DNA from 3 places in the Kosakonia sp. Marseille-Q7440 genome. Region 1 is predicted to be linked to each of the others. Evidence: riboswitches for the same ligand, from Rfam matches in the RefSeq annotation. Region 1 holds a riboswitch; each other region holds the start of a gene.
The links. Region 1 has a riboswitch for thiamine pyrophosphate ahead of thiM (hydroxyethylthiazole kinase). Riboswitches for the same ligand answer to the same signal wherever they lie in the genome.

Region 1 (10,510 bases):
TCTGGTAAAAGCCGCCCACTTCACCAATCAGACGCACATATTCGGTGAACTGATACTGCGCACGACCAACCAGCGACACCAGACGGGATTTGTCGGTAAACGCAGTGGTATCTTCGGCCGCGCCGTAGGTCAACACATGGTTAAAGGAGAAGCGGTCGGTGATCGGGATAAGCCCGGTGTTGATGACGCGATAGCCGGTAGCGTCGTTGACATAGTTCCACATGTCATACCAGCCGCCGCCCTGCGACACCATATTCTGCGCCAGCCCTTTGTTGGCGTACTGCAACACCAGCTTGTTGTAGCCGCCGAGCATATCCTGACTGATTTCACCGGTCAGCATCACGCCATCATCCGCGTCGTACAGCCCGCCGTAAGCCTTCTGCTTTTTGGTTGGATTCGGCATGGCGTAATCAATGCCAAACTCCGTCCACGCGCCCGCCCACGGTTTCCAGCCGGCATAACGCAGGTCGAGATAGTTAATATTGACGTCATTGTCGTTATCAACGCGGTAATCCACGTCATTGGCATCGCCACGGATCCACGCAAAAGAGACGGCGCCCGGCCCGAAGGTGTAATTTTCGATCCCCGCGCCGGAGCCGGAGATATTCCAGTATTTGGTATCGATAATGTGCAGATCGTGGCGCTGATAGTAGCGTTTACCGCCCCAGATCACCGCGTTGGGATCGTTTGGGATCAGCCCTTTGATCTGCAGGTTCAGCTGGCGTAAGCCGAACTGCGCATCGTCGCCGATGGTGGTCTCGTTATCGTTGGAGCCATCGGAGACCATGCTGACCATGCTGTCGAGGTAAAAGCTGACGTCATCTTTTTTGTAGACTTCCGAGCCCAGCTCGAGCTCGCCGTAGGTATCGGATTCATTGCCCAGACGACCAATCTTATTTTTCTGCCACTCCACCTGGCCGCCATCGCCCGACACGCCCACGCCGCCGCGCAGGTAGCCGTGAAAATCGATGGGTACCGAGGTGGCCGCCATCAGCGAGGTTGAGGTCAGCGCAGCGGCTAACGCGAGAGAGAGTGTGCGTAGTGGAGTCTTCATCGTGTTCCTCTTATTGTTTTGTATTACGTTCACATAATCGCAGTCATAAAATGCTTAATTGTAAAAACAGGCAAACTTATGATCTGAAATGTGTGATTAAGTGCAAATAAATTAGCGATTTTTGTTACAGGTGGAGAATTCGTTCACATTTATGCGTATTGTGAGCGTGATACTTATTGGCGGCTAAAGCGGCGAGGAAATGAGCGGTGAGCGTTTTTTTTGATCTGCCCTGTTACAATTGGCGCATAACAACATAAGGAACCGGACCATGAAGTCTAAAAGCGCGACGTTGGAAGACGTTGCCCGCCATGCGGGTGTCTCCTATCAGACCGTGTCCAGGGTACTCAATAAATCTGCCAATGTATCCGAAGCCACGCGTCTCAAGGTTGAGAAAGCGATAGAGTTGCTGCGTTATGTGCCGAACCGGCTGGCGCAACAGCTGGTGGGTAAGCAGAGTCAGACCCTTGGGTTGGTCACCACTTCGCTGGCGCTGCATGCCCCCTCTCAGGTGGCGGCGGCGGTAAAACGCTATGCCAATCTCGACGGCTACCAGGTGCTAATCTCAATGATTGATGAGAACGTCAATCATGATATCCAGTCGGCGATCAACGAACTGAAGTCGCAGCTGGTCGATAAGGTGATCATTAACGTGCCGCTGGAGACCGATGAAGCCCAGCGCATTGCGGCTGACAATGATGATATTGTTTGCCTGTTCCTCGACGTTGACCCTTACAGCTCGGTGTTTAATGTTTCGTTCAACCCGGCGGACGGTACACGTGCGAGCGTCAAACATCTTTATGATTTAGGGCACCGCGATATCGCGCTGTTGGCGGGGCCTGAAAGCTCCGTTTCGGCAAAGCTGCGGCTAAAAAGCTGGGTTGACACCCTTGATAGCTACGGCCTGAAACCAGTGAAAGTATTCCACGGTAACTGGGATGCGCAGAGCGGTTACGCAGGCGCACTGCAGATGCTGCGCGAAACGCCGAATTTTACCGCCGTTCTGGTCGGGAATGACCAGATGGCGCTCGGCGTGCTGAGCGCGTTTCATCAACATCAGATCGCCATCCCCGGCGAGAAATCGGTGATCGGTTACGATGACACCTATGAAAGCTCCTTCTTCCATCCGTCGTTAACCACCGTTTCTCTGGATCTCGATTTGCAGGGCAAAGAGGCGGTGCGTCGTCTGCTCGACAGCGGCCACGGCGATGCCGCCCGTAGTTCATCCGTACTCCCTGCGCGGCTGATTGTGCGTCACTCTACCGGCGCATTGCAGGAGCAGAGCGCGAACCTGCAAGAGATAGCCCAACAGTTGCAGGTTATTGCGCATAAGTTGATGAAATAACAGGGAAAGCTAATTGGTTTTTTCAGAAAAAGCATATCTAGGCGTGGTCAGATTTTAGTGATATTTAGAGGGAAATAACGTAAGCCAGGGAGGCAAACCCTTGATGTCCGATACGACCACGCAACGCAAAAAAAAGATCACCCCCACGCCGCACGATGCGGCATTCAAACAGTTTTTGACCAACCCGACGACGGCCAGGGATTTTATAGAACTGCATCTGCCTGCACATTTACTGGCACTCTGCGATTTACGAACGCTCAGGCTGGAGTCGGGAAGTTTCGTCGAAGAGAACCTGCGGGCTTATTACAGCGACGTGCTCTACAGCCTGAAAACACGCGCGGGGGAGGGGTATATTCATGTGCTGATTGAGCACCAATCCACCCCCGATCGCCATATGGCCTTTAGGTTACTGCGGTACGCGATTGCCGCGATGCAGAGACACCTTGATGCCGGGCATAAATCGCTACCGTTAGTTATCCCCCTGCTTTTTTATACCGGCAAGCGCACCCCTTATCCGTGGTCAACGAACTGGTTAGAGCTGTTTGTCAGCCCGGCAACGGCGCAAGAGCTCTATAGCAGTAGCTTTCCGCTCGTTGATGTCTCGGTGATCCCGGATAACGAAATAATGAATCACCGCAGCATGGCGGCGCTGACGCTGTTACAAAAACATATCCATCAGCGCGACTTAAGCGAAATTCTTGACCGGCTCGCAACGCTGTTGGTGAACGAACACATCACACGACAGCAATTAGCTTCGCTGATAAACTACCTGGTGTACGCTGGCGAGACAGCAGATGCGCACGCCTTTGTACGTGAACTGGCGCTAAAGGCACCACAGCATGAGGACCAATTGATGACAATTGCACAGCAGCTTGAACAAAGAGGTATTGAAAAAGGTCTCGCAAAAGGCATTGAACAAGGAATTGAACAGGGCATTGAGCGAGGAATCGAACAAGGCATTGAACTCGGCGAGCAGCGCGGTATCGAGAAGGGACGCAAAGAAGAGGCGTTCCGCATCGCACGGACGATGCTGCAAAACGGCCTCGATCGCAGCACGGTGATGAGCATGACCGGGCTTACCGAAGCAGAACTGGCGCAGATTCGCCACTGAGTGCACGGGCAAATACGCATTTACACGTGACGCTGCCAGCATTAAGCTACTGAACGGTTTCACCACAATTTATTGATGTTATGACTCGGGGTGCCCTTCTACGTGAAGGCTGAGAAATACCCGTACCACCTGATCTGGATAATGCCAGCGTAGGGAAGTCAGATGCCTGCCCGGCATCCCTTCTTCACGCCGGGCAGGAGCAAAAAAGATGCAACCTGACCTGCTTGATCCTGTGCACTCTGCACACGCGTTACAGCAACTCCGCACACTCTCTCCCCTTGTTCACTGTATGACGAATGACGTCGTACAAACCTTTACCGCTAATGTGCTGCTCTCGCTCGGCGCATCGCCAGCTATGGTCATTGATAGCGAAGAGGCGCAGCAGTTCAGCGCTATCGCCGATGCCTTACTTATCAATGTCGGCACCCTGACGCGCGAACGCGCTGAAGCAATGCACGCCGCAATTGAGAGCGCCAACCGCGCGCAAACCCCCTGGACGCTCGACCCGGTTGCCGTTGGCGCACTCGCCTTTCGCACTGGTTTCTGCCAACAACTCCTCTCTCTTCGACCGGCCGCCATCCGCGGCAACGCTTCTGAAATCCTCGCCCTGGCCGGTATGCCAGGCGGCGGGCGCGGCGTCGACACCACCGATAGCGCACTGGCGGCGCTGCCCGCGGCGCAGCAACTGGCGCAACAGACCGGCGCGGTGGTCGCAGTCACTGGTGAGATTGATTACATCACCGATGGTAGAGAAACCCTCAGCGTCAGCGGCGGCGATCCGCTGATGACGCGCGTGGTCGGCACCGGCTGCGCGCTCTCGGCCGTGGTAGCTGCCTGTTGCGCATTGCCCGGCGAGCGACTGCTCAATGTTGCCTCGGCCTGCCGGATCATGAAGCAGGCGGGCAGCCGCGCGGTGAAGCAGAGCGCGGGTCCTGGCAGTTTTGTGCCTGCCTTTCTTGATGCGCTGGCGACGAAAGGGGAGGAATTGTAATGAAACGGATTAATGCCTTAACCATTGCCGGCACCGACCCGAGCGGCGGGGCGGGGATCCAGGCGGATTTAAAAACGTTCTCGGCGCTGGGGGCTTATGGCTGTTCGGTGATCACCGCGCTGGTGGCGCAAAATACCCGTGGCGTGCAGTCGGTGTACCGCATCGAGCCCGATTTTGTTGCCGCCCAGCTGGGCTCCGTGCTGAGCGATGTGCGCATCGACACCACCAAAATCGGCATGCTGGCGGAAACCGATATTGTCGAAGCGGTGGCAGAGCGTCTGCGCCATTACCAGGTGCGCAATGTGGTGCTGGATACGGTAATGCTGGCGAAAAGCGGCGATCCGCTGTTATCCCCTGCGGCGGTCGCCGCCCTACGCCAGCATTTACTGCCGCAGGTTTCCCTTATCACGCCCAATCTGCCGGAAGCGGCGGCGCTGTTAGATGCGCCTCATGCGCGCAGCGAGCGCGAGATGCATGAGCAGGGCAAAGCTTTGTTAGCGCTCGGTTGTGAAGCAGTGTTGATGAAGGGCGGTCATCTGGAGGACGCCGAAAGCCCCGACTGGCTCTTCACCCGCGATGGCGCGCAGCGCTTCACTACCGCGCGGATTTTGACAAAAAACACCCACGGCACAGGCTGCACGCTCTCGGCGGCGCTGGCGGCGCTACGACCGCGCCATACCGGCTGGGCTGAAACGGTTGCAGAGGCGAAAAAGTGGCTGACCGCTGCGCTGGCACAGGCCGATACGCTTGAAGTGGGCGAGGGGATCGGGCCGGTGCACCACTTCCATCAGTGGTGGTAAATCAGAAACCGAAACGTGCCAGCAGAATAAGCTGAAAAAATGCCGGGTGGTGGACATTCTGACGCCAGAGTACCAGGCTTAGTTTGCCCATCGCCAGGCAAGGTGGGTAAGGACAATCCAATTCGCGAAGCGCAAGCTTACGGGAGCATTGTAATGACTGATATTGTGCAGTTACTTGGCAAAGACGCCGACAGCCTTCTGCAACACCGTTGCATGACCATTCCTGCCGACCAGCTCTATCTGCCCGGACACGACTACGTCGACCGCGTGATGATCGACAACAACCGCCCGCCTGCGGTGTTGCGAAACATGCAGACCCTCTACAACCACGGGCGGCTGGCAGGCACGGGGTACCTCTCTATTTTGCCGGTCGATCAGGGGATTGAGCACTCGGCGGGTGCGTCGTTTGCTGCCAATCCGCTCTACTTTGATCCGAAAAATATCGTCGAGCTGGCAATTGAAGCGGGCTGTAACTGTGTGGCATCCACTTACGGCGTGCTGGCCTCGGTCTCCCGCCGTTATGCCCACCGCATTCCGTTCCTCGTGAAACTCAACCATAACGAAACCCTCAGCTACCCGACCACTTATGATCAGACCTACTACGCCAGCGTCGAGCAGGCATTCAATATGGGTGCGGTAGCGGTCGGCGCGACTATCTACTTTGGTTCGCCGGAATCCCGCCGCCAGATTGAAGAGATCTCCACCGCCTTTGAGCGTGCTCACGAACTGGGCATGGTGACGGTGCTGTGGGCTTATCTGCGCAACTCCGCGTTTAAGAAAGATGGCGTCGATTACCATGTTTCAGCGGATCTCACCGGCCAGGCGAACCACATTGCCGCCACCATTGGCGCGGATATCGTGAAGCAGAAGATGGCGGAGAATAACGGCGGCTATAATGCGGTGAAATTCGGCTATACCGATGAGCGCGTCTACAGCAAGCTCACCAGCGACAACCCGATCGATCTGGTGCGCTACCAGTTAGCCAACTGCTATATGGGTCGTGCCGGGCTTATCAACTCTGGTGGTGCCTCCGGCGGCGAGGCGGATCTCACCGAGGCGGTACGCACGGCGGTGATCAACAAACGTGCCGGTGGCATGGGGCTGATCCTCGGGCGTAAAGCGTTCAAGAAAACGATGGCCGACGGCGTGAAGCTGATTAATGCCGTACAGGATGTCTATCTCGACGAGAAGATCACCATCGCCTGATCTCCGTTGTTGCCCCTTTCCGCCAGGAAGGGGGCTTTCTCTCTCCTTCGCGTCTTTCCCCTACGGACTCCGATCACATTTCCGTAACCTTTTGTGAAAAGTGTCACGCATCCTTGTGCGCATGCCCAAAAAATGGTCGCTGCTTAGCGCTATTTGTCCGAGGATGTGACCAGGTTTTGTGCATATATTTTGTTCTGAAACAGCTTTTCAAAACTCAAGGATACGGAATGAAAATTGAATCTGTAAACGTCACCGTCTTTCAGCACCCCACGCGACGGGTCTCTGACAGCGCCGGGCACTCCCATCCGGGGCCGGAGACGCAGGCGAAGATGGCGATGTTAACCATCACCGCAGACGACGGCACTACCGGTTATTCATTCGCGCCGCCGGAAGTGGTGCGCCCGTTCGTACTCACCGCATTTTTCCGCAAAGTGATGGTCGGTCAGGATCCCTTTAACCGCGAGCGCATCTGGCAGGATCTGGTCCACTGGCAGCGCGGCAGCGCGCATCAGCTGACCGAGCGCGCGCTCTCATTTGTTGAGCAGGCGCTGTGGGATTTGATTGGTCGCAAGCTCAATATGCCGGTCTATAAACTGCTCGGCGGCTACCGCGATAAGGTCCCGGCGTACGGCAGCACCATGTGCGGCGACGATCTCGAGGGCGGTCTCTCCACGCCGGAAGAGTACGCGGCTTTTGCCGAAACGCTGGTGGCGCGCGGCTATAAGGCTATCAAGCTGCACACCTGGATGCCGCCGGTGAAGTTCGCGCCAAACCCGAAAATGGATATCAAAGCCTGCGCTGCGGTGCGTGAAGCGGTCGGGCCGGATATCGATCTGATGATCGATGGCTACCACTGGTACAGCCGCACCGAAGCGCTGTGGATTGGCAAAGAGCTGGAGAAGCTGAACTTCGCCTGGTTTGAAGAGCCGATGGAGGAGGAGAGCATGTCCTCTTACGCCTGGCTGGCGGAGAACTTATCGATTCCGATTATCGGCCCGGAGAGCCTGGGCGGGAAACACCACAGCCGCGCTGACTGGGTAAAAGCGGGGGCCTGCGACATCCTGCGCGCCGGTGCAAACGGCGTGGGCGGCATTTCGCCGACGCTAAAAGTGGCAAACCTCGCCGAATCCTTCGGCATGGATTGCGAAGTGCACGGCAACGGCGCGGCAAGCCTTGCGGTCATCGGTGCGATCCGCAACTGCCGCTGGTATGAGCGCGGCCTGCTGCACCCGTTCCTCGACTACGACCAGCCCGCCGCTTATCTCAACAGCATCGTCGACCCGATGGATGACGAGGGCTTTGTGCATCTGCCGCAGCGTCCGGGACTCGGGGAAGATATCAACTTTGCCTTTATCGAAGCCAACACCGTCAGCCACGACTGAACAATAAAAAATGCCCGGAAGCACGGACTTTCGGGACGCGTGGGCCGGTTTGTGTGCTTGTCACCACCGGCAAAACGTACCCTACAGGCGACAGATAGATGAAAAAAACCTCCCTCGCGGGCGCGTGCGTACTCGCGCTCTCGTTGATGGTGGGCAGCGGCGCGGCAGAGGCAAAAACGCCGCCCGATCAGCTCATCATCGGCATGAACATGAACAACCTGCTGACCCTCGATCCGGCGGCGATGACCGGGAACGAAGTGGTCGGTATTGTCGTCAATCTCTACGACTCGCTGGTGGAACTGGACGCTAACGAGCTGACCAACGTGAAACCGGCGCTGGCGAAAAGCTGGACTATCGATCCGGATGGTAAAAGCCTGACCTTTCATCTGCGCGACGACGTGAAATTTCACTCCGGCAACCCCTTAACCGCAGAGGATGTGGTCTGGTCGATGCGCAGGCTTTTGCACCTTAACCTTGCGCAGGCCTCGGTGTGGAAATCCTATGGTTTCAGCAAAAAGAATATCGACCAGCAGATCAGCGCCCCGGATGCCTACACGGTAAAAATCACCCTGCCAAAAGCCAACGATCCGCAACTGGTGCTCTACTCGCTTGGCGCGCTGGGCAACCTCGGCGTGCTCGACAGCAAAACCGTGCAGGCTCATGTGGTGAATAACGACTGGGGCAACCGCTGGCTGACCACCAATGAAGCCGGCTCCGGGCCGTTTATGCTGGAGATCTGGCAGGCGAAAGATGTGCTGCGCATGAAGCGTAACCCGCACTACTGGCGCGAAGAGCCGAAGTTGAGCCGTGTGGTGCTGCGCCATTTTCAGGAGTCGCAAACCCTGCGTCTGATGCTGGCGAAAGGCGATCTCGATATTGCCAATAACATGGCAGTATCGGATATCAACGCGCTGCGAAAAGACCCGAATGTTACCGTAGAGGCGGTGCAGAAGGGCACGGTCTACTACGTGGCGATGAGCATGAAAGAGCCGCATTTCGCCAATGCAAAAGTGCGCGAAGCGGTGCGCTACCTGATTGATTACCAGGGCATCAATAACGCGCTGATGCCGGGCTACGGCGTGCTGCATCAGCGGCCGATTAAAGCGGGAATGCCGTCGACGCTGCCGGACCCCGGCTACCGGCTCGATATTCCGCGCGCCAAAAAGCTGCTGGCGGAAGCGGGCTACCCGCAGGGCTTTGACACCACGCTGCGTGTGCTGGCGGATCAGCCATTTCTCAACATCGCCATTGCCGTGCAGTCGACGCTGATGCAGGCCGGGATCAACGCCAAAATTATTACCGGCACCGGCAACCAGATCTACGGCGCGATGCGCGAGCGCAAGTTCGACATGCTGGTCGGGCGCGGCGGCAGCGGCGTTGAGCCGCACCCGCACTCCAGCCTGCGCGCGCTGGTTTATAACCCCGATAACAGCGACGAAGCCCGGCTAACTAACTTCCAGGGCTGGCGCACCAGCTTCTACGATAAACAGCTCAATGAGATGATCGACCAGGCGCTGCTGGAGCGCGATCCGAACAAACAGAAGGCGGATTATCAGCAAATTCAGGTGCGTTATGACCAACTGATCCCGGCGCTGATCCCGCTGTCGCAAATGGTCGATTCGGTAGTGGTGCGCAATGAGGTGAAAAACTTCCAGTCGCATCCATCGGCAACCACCTTTCTGCGTGAGGTCTACAAACGCGACGGCGCTGAAGGAGAGAAACCATGAGTATGCTACTGCTTGCCCCCGGCTCGCGGGCCCGGCGGGTGTCGACGCGCCTCACCCAGGTGGCGATCACCCTGTTCGGATTGTTGCTGCTGACTTTCTTTATTGGCCGCGTGATGCCGGTCGATCCGGTGCTGGCGATTGTCGGTCCCGATGCCGATCACAGCACCTATCAGCAGGTTTACCACCAGCTCGGCTTTGATCAGTCTCTGATGACGCAGTTCGGCATCTACCTTAACAACCTGCTGCACGGCAATCTGGGCAATGCGCTGTTGACCGGCAAACCGGTGCTGGACGATATTCTGCGCGTCTTCCCGGCAACGCTGGAGCTGGCGACCTTCGCCATTATTGTCGGTGCTGGCCTGGGCATTCCTCTTGGTGTGCTGGCGGCGGCACGGCGCAACAGCGTGGCCGATTACGTGGTACGCATCATCAGCCTGGCCGGTTACTCAACGCCGATTTTCTGGGTCGGCATGATGGGGCTGCTGCTGTTTTACGCCTGGCTCGGCTGGGTGGGCGGTGCCGGGCGGCTCGATCTGGGGCTTGATGGCCTGGTGCCGCGTCGCACCGGCTTGATTACCGTTGATGCGCTGCTGGCGGGCAATGGCCAGGTGTTCTGGAACGCGCTCAATCACCTGGTGCTGCCCGCCTCGCTGCTCGGCTTTCACTCGCTCGCCTACATCAGCCGCATGACGCGCAGCTTTATGCTGGCGCAGCTTTCGCAGGAGTTCATCATCACTGCGCGGGTGAAAGGGCTGACCGAGCGGCAGGTGATCTGGAATCACGCCTTCCGAAATATTCTTGTTCAGCTGTTAACGGTGGTGGCGCTGGCCTACGGCTCGCTGCTGGAAGGGGCGGTGTTGATTGAAACGGTCTTCTCCTGGCCCGGTTTCGGCTCCT
Region 2 (10,510 bases), 2.2 Mb from region 1:
GCCATGTACTCGCTGGTGGCGATTGCGCTGGTCGCTTTTTTTGAGTCGCTGGCGCTGGTGGGGCTGATCCTCCCCGGCACGGTGATGATGGCGGCGCTGGGCGCGCTGATTGGCAGCGGGGAAGTTAATTTCTGGCATGCGTGGCTGGCGGGCATTGTCGGCTGCCTGCTCGGTGACTGGATCTCCTTCTGGCTCGGCTGGCGCTTTAAGAAACCGCTGCACCGCTGGTCTTTCCTGAAAAAGCACAAAGCGCTGCTCGATAAAACCGAACACGCGCTGCATGAGCACAGCCTGTTTACCATTCTGGTGGGGCGCTTTGTCGGCCCGACGCGCCCGCTGGTGCCAATGGTCGCCGGAATGCTCGATCTGCCGATCCGCAAATTTTTACCGCCGAATATCATTGGCTGCCTGCTGTGGCCGCCCTTCTACTTCCTGCCGGGGATTCTTGCCGGTGCGGCGATCGATATCCCTGCCGATATGCAGAGCAGCAGTTTTAAATGGCTGCTGCTGCTGACGGCGATTGTGCTCTGGCTGGCCTGTTGGCTCTGCTGGCGTCTGTGGCGCGCGGGCAAATCGGGCAGCGATCGCTTAACGGCGTACCTGCCGCGCCAGCGCCTGCTCTGGCTGGCACCGGGCACGATGATGATTGCTATTGCCTCAGTAGTGATGCTGGCAAAACACCCGCTGATGCCGATCTATCTCGATATTCTCAGCAAAGTGATCCGCGGTCACTGAGCCTGAATGCCCAGCAGGGCGGAGACCGGCGCGTTGCCGCTAAGCAGCGTGTCGGTTGCGCCATCCCAGGCGATACGTCCTTCGGCGACCACCAGCGCGCGTTCGGCAATGCGCGCGGCATCCTCCACGCTGTGCGACACCATCAGCAATGTTAACTGTTGGCGACGGCAGACGCTCTGCACCAGCGCGAGCATCTCCTGGCGCAGGGCGGGATCGAGCGCGGAAAAGGGCTCATCCAGCAGCAGCAGCGGCTGCTCGCGCACCAGGCAGCGGGCTAACGCCACGCGCTGGCGCTGGCCGCCGGAGAGCTGATCCGGCAGCCGCTCCAGCAGTGCCTCCAGTCCCATGGTGGCGGCAATCTCATTAAGCTTCTCCCGCTGCGCGGCATTCAGCTTCAACCCCGGATGTAAACCCAGGCCAATATTCTGCCGCACCGTCAGGTGGGTGAAGAGGTTGTTCTCCTGAAACAGCATCGACACCGGACGGCGCGCGGGCGGCGTGCGGGTGTGATCCTCATCGCCAAGTAAAATCGTGCCGCTGGCAGGGGGAATAAACCCGGCAATCAGGTTCAGCAGCGTGCTCTTGCCTGCGCCACTGGGGCCGAGAATGGCAATCTGCTCACCCCGTTCGGCTGCGAGGGTAAAGCGCATCGGCAGATGCTCGTAAAGCCAGGTGACATCAATCAGTCTTAGCATGGCGGCCCGGTAGTTTTTCAATCACAGTGAAGAGTAAAAAGCAGAGCAGCAGCAGGATCAGCGCGGTGACGGCTCCATCCTGGCTGCGGTAAGAGCCAATTTGCTGATAGAGATAGAAGGGCAGGGTGCGGAAATCATCATTACCGAACAGCGCCACCACGCCGAAATCACCAATCGACAGCACGCAGGCAAAGGCCAGCGCCTGCGCAATCGGGCGTTTCAGCGCGCGTAACTCCACCACCCACAGGCGGCGAAAACCGGCAATGTCGAGCGACTGGCAGAGCAGGGCATACCGCGCGGTGAGATCGCGCATCGGGTTTTCCAGCACCTTTAAGGCATAAGGGATCGCCATCAGCGCGTTGGTGAATATCACGATGCCATCGGCGGATTCAGGCAGGCCGATGGTGTTATTGAGCAGCAGGAAAAAGCCGGTCGCCAGCACAATCCCCGGCATCGCCAGAATCAGCATGCCGCTCAGTTCGAGCGTCTGCCCGGCCGCTGTGCGGTGGCGCGCGCGCAGTTCACGGCTGCTCCACAGCAGCATCATGGTCAGCACCACGCAGAGCAGTCCGGCGACCAGCGCGATGCGCAGCGAGGTCCACACCGCCTGCCACAGCACCGGCTCTGCCAGCACTTTCAGTAAACTCACATTAAGCCCGTCGACAATCACCGCCAGCAGCGGTGGCAGCAGGAGCAGCAGCGCCAGCACGATTAACAGCGTATCGGCGAGGCGGCTAAACCAGCGCGTTTCCGGGTCGCGCCAGCCCTGAATATGATGGCTGCCGACGGCGAAGGCTTTACTCATCCGCTGGCTTAACAGCACCAGCCCGAGGCAGCAGATCATCTGGATCAGCGCCAGTATCGCCGCGCGGGCGGGATCGAAGTCAAAGCTAAGCGCCTGGTAGATGGCAAGCTCAATGGTGGTTGCCTGCGGGCCGCCGCCCAGCGACAGCACGGTGGCGAAACTGGCGAAGCAGAGCATAAAGATCAGCGCTGCCACCGGCGGGATCTGGCGGCGCAGCCAGGGCCACTCGACAAAGCGGAAGAAGGCCCAGCCACGCATGCCAAGCTGGGCTGCCAGCTGGCGCTGTTCACCGGGGATCTGCTCCAGCGCCTGTAGCAGCAGGCGCGAGGCCATCGGCAGGTTAAAAAAGAGGTGCGCCAGCAGAATGCCCTGCAAGCCGTAGGGCGAAAAGGTCCACTCAATGCCGAGCGTCTGGCAGAGCGTGGCGAGCCACCCCTGACGACCATAGACGCTGAGAATGCCAAACACCGCCACCAGCACCGGCAGGATCAGCGTCATCGCGCATAAGCGCAGCAGCAACTGGCGGCCAGGAAAACGGCGGCGGTAGAGCGCACGGGCAAGGAAAATGGCGGGCACCACGGAGAGCAGGGCGGAGAGAAAAGCCTGCCAGAAGGAGAAACGCACCACGTGCCACAGGTAGCTATCTGACAAGAAGTCGGAGAGCCCTTCGACAGGTGCGTTTTGCCACAGCGCAAAAAAGGCCGCCAGCGCCACCGCCACCATCAGCGTGGCGGCGGTGAGGCCAGGAAGCAGCCAGCCGGGAATTAGCGGCTGACGGCGCGTTGCCACGAGGCTATCCATGCTGCGCGCTGGGCTGCCACCTCTTGCGGCGAGAATTGCAGCGAGGTTTGTGGTTTCTCAAGCTGGTCAAAACCGGCGGGCAGCGTGACGTTGCTCACCGGGTACATCCAGTTGCCCGTTGGGATGGCGCTCTGGAAGGCCGGTGAAACCATAAATTTAAGGAATTTTTCTGCCAGCTCCGGCTGTTTGCTGGCGGTGGTGCGCGCCGCGACTTCAACCTGCAAATAGTGGCCTTCGCTGAAGTTCGCCGCCGCGTAGTTCTCTTTCTTCTCTTCGATGATGTGGTAGGCAGGCGAGGTGGTGTAGCTCAGTACCAGATCGCTTTCGCCTTTCAAAAAGAGGCCGTAGGCTTCGCTCCACCCTTTGGTGACGGTAACGGTTTTGCCTGCCAGCTTTTGCCAGGCTTCGGGGGCTTTATCGCCATAGACTTTCTGCATCCACAGCAGCAGGCCGAGCCCTGGCGTGCTGGTGCGCGGATCTTCATAAATCACGCGCCACTTCTTATCGCTCTCGACCAGCTCTTTCAGGCTCTTCGGCGGGTTTTTCAGTTTGGTTTTGTCATAAACAAAGGCGAACCAGCCGTAATCGAACGGCACAAAGGTGTCATTGCTCCAGCCGCCCGGCACCTTCACCGCATTATCCGGCACGCCGCTTTTGGCGAAGAGTTTTGTCTGGGTCGCGGCTTCCAGCAGGTTGTTATCAAGACCGAGCACGACGTCAGCTTTGCTCTTTTTGCCCTCCATGCGCAGACGGTTGAGCAGCGAGACGCCATCTTCCAGCGCCACGAACTTCAGTTCGCAGTTGCAGTCGGCTTCAAAGGCTTTTTTTACCGCAGGACCTGGGCCCCATTCGGCGGCGAAGGAGTCGTAGGTATAAACGGTCAGGACGGGTTTAGCGAAAACGGGCGCGGCAATAAGCAGCAGCAGTGACAACGATTTTTTTAACACTTTGCACCTCATAAATGGGTGGCAAAGGATTTTGAGAGAGCCTCAAATCCCTTCGCCGGCGTTATCCGGATCAGGTTCGACGGGTATTTTCTCAGCACGCGCGTGAAGCGCAGCACCCCGTTGAGAACGGCGCTATTGTAATGATTTGGTAAACAATCTGAAAGCATTACGGATCCGGCGGCGCAAACCAGGCCGATTTAAAGTCAAACCAGCCGAGGGTATTCATGCGCAGCCCGCGCATGGTGCGCTGCCCCTGGATGCGCAGCCAGTGGTGGATCAACGGCACAATCGCTTTGCTCGCTAGCAACTGCTGCGACCACATCGCCAGATTCATCTCCCCGGCGCGCCAGCGCGCGGCGTCTGCCTGCCAGTCGCGCGGAATGCAGTTTTGCAGCAACGGTACTTCATAGAGGTTGGCGAAGACCGAAAAATCGAGCGGCAGGGTGAAGTTGGCGCTGTTAAGCCAGATATCGCTCTCTGTTTCGCCGCGATGCCAGGCATCATAATCGACCTCCTGAATCAGTAACTTAACGCCGTGCTCTGCGAGCAGCGTGCTCATGGTGTGGGCGATCGCCTGGTGCTCGTTGTGCTCGCGGTAGAAGGTGAGCGTCAGCGTCTCCAGCCCGGCGGGCTTTTCACCGCTGCCGGGGCGCGCATGATGCCAGCGCGGCAGCAATCCATAGGCGGGAAACCAGTAGCGCTGATTCTGTTCGCTGGCGTGCCACAGCAGATTGGTTGGCGAAAGGATCCGGCTTACCCACTCGCGCACCGCCGGGTTCGCACCGCGGCTGGATCGCGCGTCAAACAGCAGGTAGTAGCAGCCCTCTTCAAGACGGCTCTCCACCGCTTTTTCGCCCTCCGTTGGCCCTTCGAGCGTCAGGCCGCAGGTGGTCTCATCCCCGACATCCGGCAGCACCCAGACATTCACTTCATCAATCAGCGCGCGAAAACCGAAGTAATCCTCAAAGGCGTGGATTTTTAACTGGTTGCGGGTGTTGCGCATCACCGCGTAAGGGCCGGTGCCGATCGGCTGGCTGGCAAAGTTCGCCAGCGTTTCCCACTCCTGCGGCAGGATCATCGCCGGCACGTGGCCCATCAGCCACGGCAGCCAGCTGTCGGGCTGCGAGAGATGAATGTCGAGCGTCCACGGCGTGGGTGAAACGATATCGCGGATGTGGGAGTAGAGCGGCAGGGCGCTGGCGCGCTGTAAGGAGGCGATAACATCCGCCATCTCCAGCTCGCGACCATGGTGAAAGTGGATGCCGGGGCGTAAGTAGAAGCGCCAGTGCAGGGGAGAGATCGCTTTCCAGTGGTGAGCAATATCGGCTTCCAGTTCCCCGTTTTCCTCATTTATGCGCGTCAGGGTGCTGAAGATTTGCCGCGCCATATGGGTTTCGGAGCGGCGCAGCGGCGAGCCGGGCAGCAGATTGCGCAGCGGGCGGTAGTAGAGCACGCGCAGGATATGTCGCCCCTGGCGAAAACTGCGGCCAAGATGCGACACCAGCATCTGGCGCACGGCGGCTTTATCGCCCACCAGTTGCACCAGCTGGTCGATGCGATCCTGCTCAAGCAGATCTTCCGCCCGCTGCTGTTGCAACGCCAGGCCGGTGTAGAGGAAGGTGAGGCGCGAGCGTTTACCGCGCCCGGCTTCCGCCTCCCAGGTGAGCCAGCCGCGCGTCTGCATGGTGTTGAGCAGGGTGCGCATATGGCGGCGGGAGCAGTTGAGCAGCTCCGCCAGCTCGTTAAGCGTAGTTTCCTGAGATTTTCCATCGCAGCATTGCCACAGACGGATGAACTGTTGTTGCAGGCGACCAGAGGACATAAAAGAGGAACTCCCGGCAAAAACTCAGCAATTTATTTATCCCTATATTAAGCCGATACTTCTCTGCGATGAAAGCGAGGAGGCGCATAGCGGAGTGGGGAATGACGACGCGTGTGGAAAAACTGACTCGCCCGAATCATGTGTGACTGAGTATTAAGTGCGAATGCACCCGCCAGCAAAATGTTTTTGCTGGCTTTTTTCGTTTAAGCTTGCGTCGCTGTTTTCCGCTTTCAACAAGGAAATGCCATGCTCTGGTTGATGACGATGGGACGCCGCATGAATGGCGTCTACGTCGCGTTTATGATCGTCGCCTTTATGATGGGTGTTGCCGGTGCGGTACAGGCACCGACGCTGAGCCTGTTCCTCAGCCGCGAAGTGGGCGCAGAGCCCTTCTGGATCGGGCTGTTCTACACCGTTAACGCCATTGCCGGGATCCTCGTCAGCCTTGCGCTGGCAAAACGATCCGACAGCCAGGGCGACCGGCGCAAGCTGATCCTCTTTTGCTGCCTGATGGCGGTGGGTAACGCGCTGCTGTTCGCGTTTAACCGTCACTATCTGACCTTGATCACCTGCGGCGTGCTGCTGGCTTCGCTTGCCAGCACCGCGATGCCGCAGCTTTTCGCGCTGGCGCGTGAGTACGCCGACAGCTCGGCGCGGGAAGTGGTGATGTTCAGTTCGATCATGCGTGCGCAGCTCTCGCTGGCGTGGGTTATCGGCCCACCGCTGGCGTTTATGCTGGCGCTCAATTATGGCTTTGTCGCCATGTTCTCTATCGCCGCCGGGCTGTTTATTGTCAGCCTGGTGCTGATTGCCTTCTGGCTACCGTCGGTGCCGCGGGTTGAGCAGCCCGCTGACGTGGCCGTTACGCAGGTGAGCGGCTGGCGCGACAGCAATGTGCGCATGCTGTTTATCGCCTCGACGCTGATGTGGACCTGCAACACCATGTACATCATTGATATGCCGCTGTGGATCAGCCTCGATCTGGGGCTGCCGGATAAGCTGGCGGGCATTTTGATGGGTACTGCCGCAGGCCTGGAGATCCCGGCGATGATCCTCGCGGGCTATTTCGTGAAGCGTTTCGGTAAGCGGTTGATGATGCTGATCGCCGTTGCAGCCGGCGTGCTGTTCTATATCGGCCTGCTCTTTTTCTATAGCCAGACGGCGCTGCTGCTTTTGCAGTTTTTCAATGCGGTGTTTATCGGTATTGTCGCCGGGATCGGCATGCTGTGGTTCCAGGATTTGATGCCTGGGCGAGCCGGTTCAGCAACCACGCTGTTTACCAACAGTATCTCCACCGGCGTGATTCTGGCAGGCGTTATCCAGGGCGCGCTGGCGCAATATTTTGGTCACGGCTCGGTGTATTGGGGAATTGCCGGGCTGTCGGTGGTGACGCTGCTCCTCACCAGCCGGGTGAAGGATGTGTAAGGCGCGGTGCGGCGGTTCAATTGCCGGATGGCGCTAACGCTTATCCGGCCTACTCTTCACATTTGCATTGTTACCCGTAGGCCGGATAAGGCAACGCCGCCATCCGGCAAACAAACCCGCACGATGCCGATTGCCGGATAACCATCCGGCAATGAGCATCAGGCTGTCACCCCATAAAGGCGGGTTGTCTTCACATCTGCATTGTTACCTGTAGGCCGGATAAGGCAACGCCGCCATCCGGCAAACAAACCTGCACCGTGCCGACTGCCGGATAACCATCCGGCAATGAGCATCAGGCTGTCACCCCATAAAGGCGGGTTGTTTTGCTTCGTAGGCGGCAATAGCGTCGTCGTGTTGCAGCGTCAGGCCAATGCTGTCCAGACCGTTCAGCATGCAGTGGCGGCGGAAGGCGTCGAGCGTAAAGCTGTAGGACTTGCCGCCCGCCTTCACCACCTGCGCCTGCAGATCCACCTCAAAGGTAATGCCCGGGTTGCTCTGCACCAGCGCAAACAGCTCATCCACCTCTTCGTCGCTCAGCGTCACCGGCAGCAGCTGGTTGTTAAAGCTGTTGCCATAGAAGATGTCGGCGAAGCTCGGCGCAATCACCACTTTGAAGCCGTAATCCGTCAGCGCCCACGGCGCATGCTCGCGCGAGGATCCACAGCCAAAGTTCTCCCGCGCCAGCAAAATCGACGCCCCTTTGTACTCGGGAAAGTTGAGCACAAACTCCGGGTTCGGCTGCTCGCCCTTATCATCGAGGAATCGCCAGTCGTTAAACAGATGCGCGCCAAAACCGGTGCGCGTTACCTTCTGCAAAAACTGTTTCGGGATAATGGCGTCGGTATCGACGTTAGCGGCATCCAGCGGAACCACCAGCCCGGTATGTTGGGTAAATTTCTCTGCCATGGTGATCTCCTTAAGCCTGCAAATGACGAATATCAGCGAAATGACCGGTTACTGCCGCAGCGGCGGCCATTGCCGGGCTGACCAGATGGGTACGCCCGCCGCGACCCTGACGCCCTTCAAAGTTACGGTTACTGGTAGAGGCGCAGCGCTCGCCCGGGTTCAGGCGGTCGTTGTTCATCGCCAGGCACATCGAGCAGCCCGGCAGACGCCACTCAAAACCGGCTTCGATAAAGATCTTATCCAGCCCTTCCGCTTCCGCCTGTGCTTTCACCGGGCCGGAGCCTGGAACCACCAGCGCCTGTACGCCCGGCGCCACTTTACGCCCTTTGGCAATTGCCGCCGCCGCGCGCAAATCTTCAATGCGCGAGTTGGTGCAGGAGCCGATAAAGACTTTATCGATCGCCACGTCGGTCAGCGGTACGCCTGGTTTCAGCCCCATATAGGCCAGTGCTTTTTCCGCCGAGGCACGCTCAACCGGATCGGCGAAGGAGGCCGGATCGGGAATGATCTCGGTGACCGAGATCACCTGGCCCGGGTTAGTGCCCCAGGTGACCTGCGGGGCAATATCTTCTGCCTGCAGGGTGACTACGCGGTTAAAGTGGGCGCCTTCATCGGTTTGCAGCGTCTTCCAGTAAGCAACCGCTTCGTCGAAATCTTTGCCCTTCGGCGCATGCAGGCGACCCTGCACGTAGTTAAAGGTGGTCTCATCCGGCGCGACCAGGCCTGCTTTCGCACCCATCTCAATTGCCATATTGCACAGCGTCATGCGGCCTTCCATGCTGAGCGCGCGAATGGCATCGCCGCAGAACTCCACCACGTGACCCGTACCGCCAGCGCTGCCGGTTTTGCCGATGATCGCCAGCACGATATCTTTGGCAGTGATGCCCGGCGCGGCGGTGCCGTTAACTTCAATCTTCATGGTTTTGGCGCGCCCCTGCTTCAGGGTCTGCGTCGCCAGCACATGTTCCACTTCTGAAGTGCCGATGCCAAACGCCAGCGCGCCAAATGCGCCGTGTGTGGCGGTGTGGGAGTCGCCGCAGACGATGGTCATCCCCGGCAGGGTGATGCCCTGTTCCGGCCCCATCACGTGCACGATGCCCTGATAGGGGTGGTTCAGGTCATACAGCTCGACGCCGAATTCGTTGCAGTTCTTAATCAGCTCCTGCATCTGAATACGCGCCATTTCGCCGGAGGCGTTGATATCTTTGGTCTGCGTCGAGACGTTGTGATCCATCGTGGCGAAGGTTTTGCCCGGCTGACGCACCGGGCGATTGTGTGCGCGCAGGCCATCAAACGCCTGCGGCGAGGTCACTTCATGCACCAGATGGCGGTCGATATAGAGCAGCGGGGTTTCGTTCGGTGCTTCATAGACCACATGGGCATCAAATAACTTTTCGTACAAACTCTTAGCCATGATTACACCCCTTCTGCGACATAACGGGCGATGATATCGCCCATCTCATCGGTACTGACTGCGGACGCGCCACGCGCTAAATCGCCGGTGCGCACGCCCTCTTCTAAAGCCCGGTTAATGGCCTGTTCAATGGCCGTTGCCGCCTCGTCTGCATTCAGGCTGTAGCGCAGCAGCAGCGCCAGCGAGAGGATCTGCGCGATCGGGTTGGCAATATTTTTGCCCGCGATATCCGGCGCGGAGCCGCCCGCCGGTTCGTACAGGCCAAAGCCCTGCTCATTCAGGCTGGCAGAGGGCAGCATGCCCATTGAGCCGGTGATCATCGCGCACTCGTCGGAGAGGATATCGCCGAACAGGTTGGAGCAGAGCAGCACGTCGAACTGGGACGGATCTTTAATCAGCTGCATGGTGGCGTTATCGATATACATATGCGCCAGCTCAATGTCCGGATACTCGCCCGCGATCTCATTGACGATTTCACGCCACAGCAGCGAAGTTTGCAGCACGTTGGCTTTATCGATGGAGTGGACTTTTTTGCCGCGTTTGCGCGCCGACTCGAAAGCGATACGCGCAATGCGCTCGATTTCAAAGCGGTGATAAATTTCGGTGTCGTAAGCTTTCTCGTGCTGGCCGCTGCCTTCGCGCCCTTTCGGTTGGCCGAAGTAGATGCCGCCGGTCAGTTCGCGTACGCACAGGATATCGAAACCGTTGGCGGCGATATCTTCGCGCAGCGGGCAGAAGGCTTCCAGGCCAGCATAGAGTTTGGCAGGGCGCAGGTTGCTGAACAGCTTGAAGTGTTTACGCAGCGGCAGCAGCGCGCCGCGCTCCGGCTGCTGTGCCGGCGGCAGGTTTTCCCATTTCGGGCCGCCGACGGAGCCAAACAGAATCGCATCGGCCTGCTCGCAGCCTTCGACCGTCGCCTGCGGCAGCGGATTGCCGTGGCGGTCGATGGCGATACCGCCA
Region 3 (10,510 bases), 2.8 Mb from region 1:
GCGTTGCCAGCCCCTGCGGAGCGGAAGGCATCTGCTTGGTTTGCGTCGGGAAAACGTGGCCCAGGGCGATATAGGAGGGGCGTGCCGCCAGCGCGACATCAATTTCCATATCATCATGGGTGGAGAGGCCGAGCCGCAGTCCGGCCTGGCGAATGGCGGTTAAGTCGGTAGTGGCCAGATCCTCCTGACCGAGATGCACGCCGTAGGCCTGGTGTTTAATCGCCAGCCGCCAATAATCGTTGATAAACAGCCGCGCGTTGTAACGGCGCGCAAGGGCAATGGCGGCCATCACGTCCGCTTCCACCTCTTCGTCGCGCTTATCTTTGATACGCAGTTGCAGGGTGCGCACACCTGCATCCAGCAGGCGGGCGATCCACTCCACGCTATCGACCACCGGATAAAGCCCGAGGCGAAAGGGCACCGGCGGGAAATCAGGCTGGTACATTACGCCTCCTCCTGTTTCAGGTAGATCTCCCCGCCGCGGGCGCGGAAGTCGCTGGCTTTATCCGCCATGCCCGCATCGATGGTCTGCGCGGCGGCGTAGTCACGCACCTCCTGCGAAATCTTCATCGAGCAGAATTTCGGCCCGCACATCGAGCAGAAGTGCGCCACTTTGCCGGACTCCTGCGGCAGGGTTTCATCGTGATAGGCGCGGGCGGTGAAGGGGTCGAGGGCGAGGTTAAACTGATCTTCCCAGCGGAACTCAAATCGCGCTTTCGACATCGCATTATCGCGGATCTGCGCACCAGGATGGCCTTTGGCCAGATCCGCGGCGTGGGCGGCGATTTTGTAGGTAATCAGCCCCTGTTTAACATCCTCTTTGTTCGGCAAGCCGAGGTGCTCTTTCGGCGTGACATAGCAGAGCATCGCGCAGCCAAACCAGCCAATCATTGCCGCGCCGATGCCGGAGGTGAAGTGGTCATAGCCCGGCGCGATATCGGTGGTGAGCGGCCCAAGGGTGTAGAAGGGCGCTTCGTGACAGCTCTCAAGCTCCTCGGTCATATTGCGGCGGATCATCTGCATCGGCACGTGACCGGGGCCTTCAATCATCACCTGCACGTCATACTCCCAGGCGATTTTGGTCAGTTCCCCGAGCGTATGCAGCTCGGCAAATTGCGCTTCGTCATTGGCATCCTGAATCGATCCCGGGCGCAGGCCATCGCCGAGTGACAAAGAGACATCGTAAGCCGCGCAGATTTCGCAGATTTCGCGGAAGTGGGTGTAAAGGAAGTTCTCTTCGTGATGGGAGAGACACCACTTCGCCATGATCGAGCCGCCGCGCGAAACAATGCCCGTCAGGCGCTGCGCGGTCATTGGCACATAGCGCAGCAGCACACCGGCGTGGATGGTGAAGTAGTCGACTCCCTGTTCCGCCTGCTCCAGCAGGGTGTCGCGGAATACCGACCAGCTGAGATCTTCAGCGATCCCGTTGACCTTCTCCAGCGCCTGGTAGATCGGTACAGTGCCGATCGGCACCGGGCTGTTGCGCAGGATCCACTCGCGGGTTTCATGAATATAGCGACCGGTCGAGAGATCCATCACCGTATCCGCGCCCCAGCGGGTTGACCACACCAGCTTCTCCACTTCTTCTTCAATTGATGAGGTGACAGCGGAGTTGCCGATATTAGCGTTCACTTTCACCAGGAAGTTGCGGCCAATGATCATCGGCTCTGATTCTGGATGGTTGATGTTGGCGGGAATAATGGCCCGGCCGGCCGCCACTTCAGCGCGGACAAACTCTGGCGTAATGTTCTCCGGCAGCCGCGCGCCAAACCCTTCGCCCGGATGCTGGCGACGCAATACTTCACTGCGAATGCGCTCACGCCCCATGTTTTCGCGCAGGGCGATAAACTCCATTTCGGGGGTAATGATGCCCAAACGGGCATAGTGCAGCTGCGTCACGCATTTACCTGCTTTGGCGCGGCGCGGCGTCAGCAGGCCGCTAAAACGCAGCGCATCAAGGCCGTCATCCGCCAGGCGCTGGTTGGTATAGGCCGAGCTGCGATGGTCCAGCTCTTCGCTGTCATCGCGGGCGGCAATCCACGCTGCGCGCAGCTTAGCCAGACCCTGTTGCACATCAATGGCAATCGCCGGATCGCCGTAGGGGCCGGAGGTGTCATACACCGGCACCGCTTCGTTCTCTTCGTACTGCGGGTCGGTTTTTGAGCCGCCGACAAGCGTCGGGCTAAGCTGGATTTCGCGCATTGGCACGCGAATATCGGGCTGTGAGCCGGTGAGGTAGATGCGGCGGGAGTTGGGGAAAGCGGTGCCTTCCAGCGTATCGATAAAGTGTTGCGCCTGGGCGCGTTGTTCACGGCGTGAATATTGAGTAGTAGACATAGCTCATTCCAGTGTCAAAGGAGATGGCTTGTCAGACGACGGATGGAGTAATGGCAGCAAACCGCCCGTAAGGGTGGTGTGGTGGATGGATTACTCTTGTTCCCTTCGCAGGTATTAGCCTGATCAGGTTCCGCGGATCCCGAATTAACGGTCTCAGCCTTTTTACACCTCAGCTTTCAGAAAGCGTGGGTGTAAAAGAGTGGCACTCCGACAAGAAAAACCCCCGCCCGAAGCGGGGGACTGTTTTTAAACTACGCGTTAATGCTTAAGAACTCAAGCCGGGCGCGCCATCCCGGTTTCATCATTGGCGCTTTCGCTGAGGTGGTTATCGAACGCCAGCGTGATCAGCTGATCTTCCAGCGTAAAACGCGCCGCCAGCGCTTCACCGATGTCTGAGAGAGCCTGCTGGAACTCCATGCAGTTATCATCATCGATGGACTGTTCGAGGCTGGAATCATAATGTTTCATGATTTCAACGGTATTGGCTTCAAGCTGCGGATAGAGCTGAGTCGCCGCTAAAAGTGGGCTGGCGCCTTCCATTTCATTGATGATGCGTTCATAAATAGTGAAATGACCGGCGGAAAGGTATTCAACCAGGTTATGGCAAAAATCATCCAGCGCTTTTTCGTTAAGCTGCATGTACGACCCTTTGCCCGGCTTGATTCCCACCAGATTGTAATAGGAGATAAGCAACTGCTTACGTTCGTTGAGCCAGAAATCGATAAGCTTGTTACTTCCCCCCAGTCGTTCTGTCAGGCTTTCTAACTGGTTCAGCATAAATGACTCCGCAAAATGTAAGATTAAAAATGATGTAATAATAATGTTAATAACATGCCAGTGAAGCTAAGGTCGCGCAATGGTACAAACTCTTGAAGCTCATCACCGTGGCTGGTGGATAGTCAGCCATGAACAAAAATTATGGTTGCCCGCTGGAGAATTACCACATGGAGAGGCAGGAAATTTCGATCTTGCGGGTCAACCCGCGCAAATTATCGGCGAATGGCAGGGAGAGAGCGTCTGGCTTGTGCGCCAGCAGCGCTCCAGCGAGATGGGATCGGTACGTTTACTGATCGATCAGGATACCGCGCTGTTCCAGTTAGCCGGGCGCGGCGTGCAGCTGGCCGAGTTTTACCGCTCGCATAAGTTTTGCGGTTACTGTGGCCACACCATGCACCCCAGCAAAACCGAGTGGGCGATGCTCTGCGACCACTGCCGGGAACGTTACTATCCACAAATTGCTCCCTGCATCATTGTCGCTATTCGCCGCGATGACAGCCTGCTACTTGCCCAGCATACGCGTCATCGTAATGGCGTGTATACCGTGCTGGCCGGATTTGTTGAAGTCGGCGAGACGCTGGAGCAGGCGGTAGCGCGCGAGGTGATGGAGGAGAGCGGGATTAAAATCAAGAACCTGCGTTATGTTACCTCTCAGCCGTGGCCCTTCCCGCAATCATTAATGACTGCCTTTATGGCCGAGTATGAGAGCGGTGAGATCGTTATTGATACCAAAGAGCTGATTGATGCCGGCTGGTATCGCTATGACGACCTGCCGCTGCTTCCGCCGCCGGGTACCGTCGCGCGCCGCCTGATCGAGGATACCGTGGCGATGTGTCGGGCAGAGAGCGAATAAGGTGTATATACTGGCGGCCTGACGCTTGAGGAACTGACAATGACCGAACTGAAAAACGATCGTTACCTGCGCGCGCTTCAGCGCCAGCCAGTAGATATGACGCCGGTATGGATGATGCGCCAGGCAGGCCGCTATTTGCCGGAATATAAGGCAACCCGTGCGCAGGCCGGCGATTTTATGTCGCTGTGCCGCAATGCGGAGCTGGCCTGTGAAGTAACGATGCAACCCCTGCGCCGCTACAAGCTGGATGCGGCGATCCTCTTCTCCGATATCCTGACGGTGCCGGACGCGATGGGGCTGGGGCTCTATTTCGAAGCCGGTGAAGGGCCGCGTTTTAGCCATCCCATCACCTGTAAAGCGGACGTGGACAAGCTGCCGGTGCCGGACCCGGAAGATGAGCTGGGTTACGTGATGAACGCCGTGCGCACCATTCGCCGTGAACTGAAAGGCGAAGTGCCGCTGATTGGTTTCTCCGGCAGCCCGTGGACGCTGGCGACCTACATGATTGAAGGCGGCAGCAGCAAAGCGTTCACTAAAATCAAAAAGATGATGTACGCCGAGCCGCTGGTGCTGCATGCGCTGCTGGATAAGCTGGCGCAGAGCGTGACGTCTTATCTCAACGCGCAGATCCGCGCTGGCGCGCAGTCGGTGATGATTTTCGACACCTGGGGCGGCGTGCTGACCGGGCGCGACTACCAGCAGTTCTCGCTCTACTACATGCATAAAATCGTCGATGGCCTGCTGCGTGAAAACGAAGGGCGTCGCGTGCCGGTGACCCTGTTTACCAAAGGCGGCGGCCAGTGGCTGGAAGCGATGGCGGCGACCGGCTGCGATGCGCTCGGCCTCGACTGGACCACCGATATTGGCGATGCGCGCCGTCGCGTTGGCGACAAAGTGGCGCTGCAGGGCAACATGGATCCCTCTATGCTTTATGCGCCGCCTGCACGCATTGAGGAAGAAGTGTCTACAATTCTCTCTGGCTTTGGCAAAGGCGAAGGCCATGTATTTAACCTCGGTCACGGCATCCACCAGGATGTCCCGCCGGAACATGCAGGAGTATTTGTCGAGGCGGTTCACCGTCTGTCGGCCCCCTGGCATCAATAAGGAGCAAATATGGATCTCGCGTCGCTACGCGCACAACAACTTGAACTGGCCTCTTCCGTGATCCGCGAGGATCGTCTTGATAAAGATCCGCCGACGTTGATCGGCGGGGCGGATGTCGGTTTCGAGCAGGGTGGCGAAGTGACGCGGGCGGCAATGGTACTGCTCACCTGGCCTTCGCTGGAACTGGTTGAGTATCAGGTGGCGCGTATCGCCACCACCATGCCCTATATTCCTGGCTTCCTCTCATTTCGTGAGTATCCCGCGCTGCTGGCGGCGTGGGAGATGCTGTCGCAAAAACCCGATTTACTCTTTGTCGACGGGCATGGGATCTCCCATCCGCGCCGTCTTGGCGTTGCCAGCCATTTTGGCCTGCTGGTGGATGTGCCGACCATCGGCGTGGCGAAAAAACGGCTGTGTGGGAAGTTCGAACCGCTGGCCGATGAGCCCGGTGCGCTGTCGCCGCTGGTGGATAAAGGTGAACAGCTGGCGTGGGTATGGCGCAGCAAAGCGCGCTGTAATCCGCTCTTTGTCGCTACCGGCCACCGTGTCAGCCAGGATACTGCGCTGGCGTGGGTGCAGCGCTGCATGAAGGGCTACCGCTTGCCGGAGCCAACGCGCTGGGCAGATGCCGTGGCATCGGGTCGCCCCGCCTTTGCGCGATGGCAGGCAATTCAGCGCGATATCGGGTAAACTGCGGCGCATTACCGTTTTTGAGAAGCGATCATGTTACAAAACCCGATTCATCTGCGACTGGAAAAGCAGGAAAGCTGGCAGCACGTTGTTTTCATGGCCTGTCTGTGCGAGCGCATGTACCCCAACTATGCGCTGTTCTGCCGCCAGACCGGCTTTGGCGATGCGCAGCTCTATCGCCGTATCCTTGACCTGGTGTGGGAAACAGAGACCGTCAAAGATGCGAAGGTCAATTTCGACAGCCAGCTTGAGAAGCTGGAAGAGGGGATCCCCGCCGCAGAGGATTACGATCTCTACGGTGTCTACCCGGCGATTGACGCCTGTGTGGCGCTGAGCGAGTTGATTCATTCGCGTCTGAGCGGTGAAACGCTGGAACACGCCATTGAGGTCAGCAAGACCTCGATCACCACTGTCGCGATGCTGGAAATGACGCAGCAGGGCCGCGAAATGACCGATGAAGAGCTGGGTCTTAACCCCGCTGTAGAGCAGGAATGGGATATCCAGTGGGAGATTTTCCGCCTTTTGGCCGCCTGCGAAGAGCGCGATATTGACCTGATCAAAGGCTTGCGCGCAGACCTGCGCGAGGCTGGCGAGAGTAATATCGGTATAAATTTGCAGCAATGAGACAATAAAACGTGATTTAAGGCCTGTTTTGTCGCGCCTGAAGGCTTCCCTTCTGACCCCCGTCTGGTCTACATTTGGGGGGCGAAAAAAAGTGGCTATCGGTGCGTGTATGCAGGAGAGTGCTTTTGAGGCATTTCCGTCGCACTCGATGCTTAGCAAGCGATAAACACATTGAAAGGATAACTTATGAACAAGACTCAACTGATTGATGTAATTGCAGACAAGGCTGATCTGTCTAAAGCGCAAGCGAAAGCTGCACTGGAATCCACCCTGGCTGCCATTACTGAGTCTCTGAAAGAAGGCGATGCGGTACAACTGGTTGGTTTCGGCACTTTCAAGGTGAACCACCGCGCTGAGCGTACTGGCCGCAACCCGCAGACCGGTAAAGAAATCAAAATCGCCGCAGCTAACGTGCCGGCATTTGTTTCTGGTAAAGCACTGAAAGACGCTGTTAAGTAAGACAGCATGGCAGTGAACAGTTTTGTCGAAGGGGCGGTAACGCCCCTTTTGTCATACTGGCGTCGCCCGCTTTTGCTGGTCGGCGCACTGCTGCTTGCCGCCTGTAGCCACGATTCGTCATTGCCGCCCTTTACCGCCAGCGGTTTCGCCGGCGATCAGGGCGCAATACGCATCTGGCGTAAAGATTCAGGCGGTGAGACCCACCTGCTCTCCGCATTTAGCCCGTGGCATCGTGGGAACACCTCTTTAGCTGAGTATCGCTGGCAAGGCGATGCGCTAACCCTTATCGAACTCAATATCTACGCTAATCCGCCTGAGCATATTCGCGTGCGTTTTGACGATCGTGGCGAGTTGAGCTTTATGCAGCGCGAAGTGAACGGCCAGAAGCAGCAGCTCTCCAGCGACCAGGTTGCGCTTTATCGCTACCGCGCTGAACAGATCCGCCAGACCAGCGATGCGCTGCGTCAGGGACGGGTTGTACTGCGTCAGGGGCGCTGGCAGGCAAATAACACGGTGCAGACCTGCGAAGGGCAGACCGTGAAGCCAGAGCTTGATACGTGGGCGTTAAACCATATTGCGCAGCGCCAGAGCCGTTCGTCGCTGGCGGTGAGCGTGGCGTGGCTGGAAGCGCCGGAAGGGGCGCAGCTGTTGCTGGTGGCGAATGAGGATTTCTGTCACTGGCAGCCGACGGAGAAGAACTTTTAGCGTTGGCGTCATCGGTGCGTTGCCCGATGGCGGCGATGCCTTATCGGGCCTACGAAAAGCGCTTGCACGACAGTGAGGTGCGTTCCGCAGTCCGGATAAGCGCAATGACCACGACACGGTTTTGTAGGCCGGATAAGCGCAGCGCCATCCGGCAATTCGACTTCTGAACGCCGGGTAAGCAAAATCCCACCCGGCCGTGGATCGCGTATTACTTGCTGCCCTGTTCGCGGGCAATCGCGCGGTAACCAATATCGCTGCGGCTAAAGCTGCCATCCCAGTGGATATCGGTCATCAACGCATAAGCGCGCTGCTGCGCTTCGGCAACGGTGTCACCCAGCGCAGTCACGCACAGCACACGTCCACCGTTGGTCAGCACCCGATCATCGTCAGCAAGCGTGGTACCGGCGTGGAACACTTTCCCGTCCGCAACCTCTTCTAACGGCAGGCCGTGGATCTGATCTCCAGTGCGATAGTTACCCGGATAGCCTCCGGCAGCCATCACCACACCAAGCGATGCGCGCGCATCCCATTTCGAGACTTTCTCATCCAGCTTGCCGTCACAGGCTGCCAGGCAGAGTTCCACCAGGTCCGACTGCAAACGCAACATAATCGGCTGCGTCTCCGGGTCGCCAAAGCGGCAGTTGAACTCGATCACCTTCGGGTTGCCCTGCTTATCGATCATCAGCCCGGCATAGAGGAAACCCGTGTAGGTATTTCCTTCTGCCGCCATGCCGCGCACGGTTGGCCAGATGACCTGATCCATTGCCCGCTGGTGGACTTCATCGGTCACCACCGGCGCCGGGGAGTATGCTCCCATACCGCCGGTATTCGGGCCGGTATCGCCGTCGCCGACGCGTTTGTGATCCTGGCTGGTCGCCATTGGCAGCACATGCTCGCCGTCGACCATCACAATAAAGCTCGCCTCTTCGCCGTCGAGAAACTCCTCAATCACAATGCGATGACCCGCATCGCCAAAGGCGTTACCGGCCAGCATATCGTGGACTGCCGCTTCCGCCTCTTCCAGCGTCATGGCGACAATCACCCCTTTACCGGCTGCCAGACCGTCCGCTTTGATGACAATCGGCGCGCCTTTCTCGCGCAGGTAAGCCAGCGCTGGCTCTACCTCGGTAAAGTTCTGGTACTCCGCCGTCGGAATGTTGTGGCGTGCGAGGAAATCTTTGGTGAAGGCTTTGGAGCCTTCGAGCTGCGCTGCGCCTTGGGTCGGGCCAAAAATTTTCAGCCCCTGCGCGCGAAAGGCATCAACCACGCCAATCACCAGCGGCGCTTCCGGGCCAACGATGGTCAGATCGATCTTCTCGCTCTGGGCGAAATTAACCAGCGCCGGAATATCCGTCGCGCTAATCGCCACGTTTTGCAGCGTCGGCTCCAGCGCCGTGCCGGCGTTACCCGGTGCGACAAAGACAGTTTCAACCCGCGCAGACTGGGCCGCTTTCCAGGCCAGCGCGTGTTCGCGCCCGCCGTTACCAATCACTAATACTTTCATTCTCTGCTCCGTGGATTAATGGCGGAAGTGACGCATGTCGGTGAAGATCATCGCGATGCCGTGCTCGTCGGCGGCGGCAATCACTTCGTCATCGCGGATAGAACCGCCCGGCTGGATAACGCAGCTCACGCCGACAGCGGCAGCGGCATCAATACCATCACGGAACGGGAAGAAGGCGTCAGAGGCCATTGCGGAACCTTTCACTTCCAGCCCTTCGTCAGCGGCTTTGATACCAGCGATCTTCGCAGAATAAACGCGGCTCATCTGGCCTGCGCCAATACCGATGGTCATGTTCTCTTTGGCATAGACAATGGCGTTGGATTTAACGAACTTCGCTACCTTCCAGCAGAAGAGCGCATCGCGCAGCTCTTGCTCGGTCGGCTGGCGCTTGCTGACTACGCGCAGCTCATTGGCAGTCACCATGCCCAGATCGCGATCCTGAACCAGCAGGCCGCCATTGACGCGTTTGAAATCGAGGCCCGGTACGCGCGCTGCCCACTGGCCGCAGACCAGTACGCGGACGTTCTGTTTGGCGGCGGTAATGCTCAGCGCTTCCTTTGTGGCAGACGGGGCGATAATCACTTCCACAAACTGGCGAGAGATAATGGCCTGCGCCGTTTCAGCATCCAGTTCGCGGTTGAAAGCGATAATGCCGCCGAATGCTGAGGTCGGGTCGGTTTTATAAGCGCGATCGTACGCATCAAGAATTGAGCCGCCGACGGCGACACCGCACGGGTTGGCGTGTTTCACAATCACGCAGGCGGGCTCATCAAACTCTTTCACGCACTCCAGCGCCGCGTCGGTGTCGGCGATGTTGTTATAGGAGAGCGCTTTGCCCTGCAGCTGCTGCGCGGTGGCAACGGAAGCCTCTTTGATCTCTTCTTCTATATAGAAGGCAGCGTGCTGGTGGCTGTTTTCACCGTAGCGCATATCCTGCTTCTTAATAAAGTTGAGGTTCAGCGTGCGCGGGAAGCGGCCGGCTGGCTCTTTGCTCTCGCCATGATAGGCGGGCACCAGGCTGCCGAAGTAGTTGGCGATCATGCTGTCGTAAGCGGCGGTGTGCTCAAAGGCTTTGATCGCGAGGTCGAAACGGGTCTCCAGCGTCAGCGAGCCGTCGTTGGCATCCATTTCATTAATGATGGTGGTGTAGTCGCTGCTCTTAACCACAATGGCGACATCTTTATGGTTCTTCGCGGCGGAGCGCACCATGGTCGGGCCGCCGATATCGATATTCTCAACGGCGTCTTCCAGCGAGCACCCTTCACGGGCAACAGTCTGGGCGAAGGGGTAGAGGTTAACCACTACCATATCGATTGGTGCGATGGCGTGCTGCGCCATGATGTCATCATCCTGGCCGCGACGACCGAGAATGCCGCCGTGCACTTTCGGGTGCAGGGTTTTTACGCGTCCATCCATCATTTCCGGGAAACCGGTGTAGTCGGAGACTTCGGTCA

Region 2: another riboswitch for thiamine pyrophosphate. It lies ahead of thiB (thiamine ABC transporter substrate binding subunit); the one in region 1 lies ahead of thiM (hydroxyethylthiazole kinase).
Region 3: another riboswitch for thiamine pyrophosphate. It lies ahead of thiC (phosphomethylpyrimidine synthase ThiC); the one in region 1 lies ahead of thiM (hydroxyethylthiazole kinase).

What each region holds. Positions count from the first base shown of each region.
Region 1 covers NZ_CBCPLT010000001.1:2,786,043-2,796,552, reverse strand. The annotation lists gene ACWPW2_RS13110 (maltoporin) at 1-1,054, opposite strand, end outside; gene ACWPW2_RS13105 (LacI family DNA-binding transcriptional regulator) at 1,323-2,396, shown strand; gene ACWPW2_RS13100 (Rpn family recombination-promoting nuclease/putative transposase) at 2,500-3,507, shown strand; TPP riboswitch at 3,584-3,680, shown strand; gene thiM (hydroxyethylthiazole kinase) at 3,716-4,498, shown strand; gene thiD (bifunctional hydroxymethylpyrimidine kinase/phosphomethylpyrimidine kinase) at 4,498-5,298, shown strand; gene fbaB (class I fructose-bisphosphate aldolase) at 5,452-6,504, shown strand; gene ACWPW2_RS13080 (mandelate racemase family protein) at 6,732-7,886, shown strand; gene ACWPW2_RS13075 (ABC transporter substrate-binding protein) at 7,985-9,613, shown strand; gene ACWPW2_RS13070 (ABC transporter permease) at 9,610-10,510, shown strand, end outside.
Region 2 covers NZ_CBCPLT010000001.1:542,575-553,084, forward strand. The annotation lists gene ACWPW2_RS02425 (DedA family protein) at 1-735, shown strand, start outside; gene thiQ (thiamine ABC transporter ATP-binding protein ThiQ) at 729-1,430, opposite strand; gene thiP (thiamine/thiamine pyrophosphate ABC transporter permease ThiP) at 1,414-3,024, opposite strand; gene thiB (thiamine ABC transporter substrate binding subunit) at 3,000-3,983, opposite strand; TPP riboswitch at 4,013-4,113, opposite strand; gene sgrR (HTH-type transcriptional regulator SgrR) at 4,150-5,805, opposite strand; gene ACWPW2_RS02450 (sugar efflux transporter) at 6,052-7,230, shown strand; gene leuD (3-isopropylmalate dehydratase small subunit) at 7,531-8,136, opposite strand; gene leuC (3-isopropylmalate dehydratase large subunit) at 8,147-9,550, opposite strand; gene leuB (3-isopropylmalate dehydrogenase) at 9,553-10,510, opposite strand, start outside.
Region 3 covers NZ_CBCPLT010000001.1:24,025-34,534, forward strand. The annotation lists gene thiE (thiamine phosphate synthase) at 1-445, opposite strand, end outside; gene thiC (phosphomethylpyrimidine synthase ThiC) at 445-2,340, opposite strand; TPP riboswitch at 2,424-2,560, opposite strand; gene ACWPW2_RS00140 (Rsd/AlgQ family anti-sigma factor) at 2,614-3,117, opposite strand; gene nudC (NAD(+) diphosphatase) at 3,197-3,970, shown strand; gene hemE (uroporphyrinogen decarboxylase) at 4,010-5,074, shown strand; gene nfi (deoxyribonuclease V) at 5,084-5,764, shown strand; gene ACWPW2_RS00160 (YjaG family protein) at 5,798-6,388, shown strand; gene hupA (nucleoid-associated protein HU-alpha) at 6,575-6,847, shown strand; gene ACWPW2_RS00170 (DUF1481 domain-containing protein) at 6,860-7,552, shown strand; gene purD (phosphoribosylamine--glycine ligase) at 7,761-9,056, opposite strand; gene purH (bifunctional phosphoribosylaminoimidazolecarboxamide formyltransferase/IMP cyclohydrolase) at 9,072-10,510, opposite strand, start outside.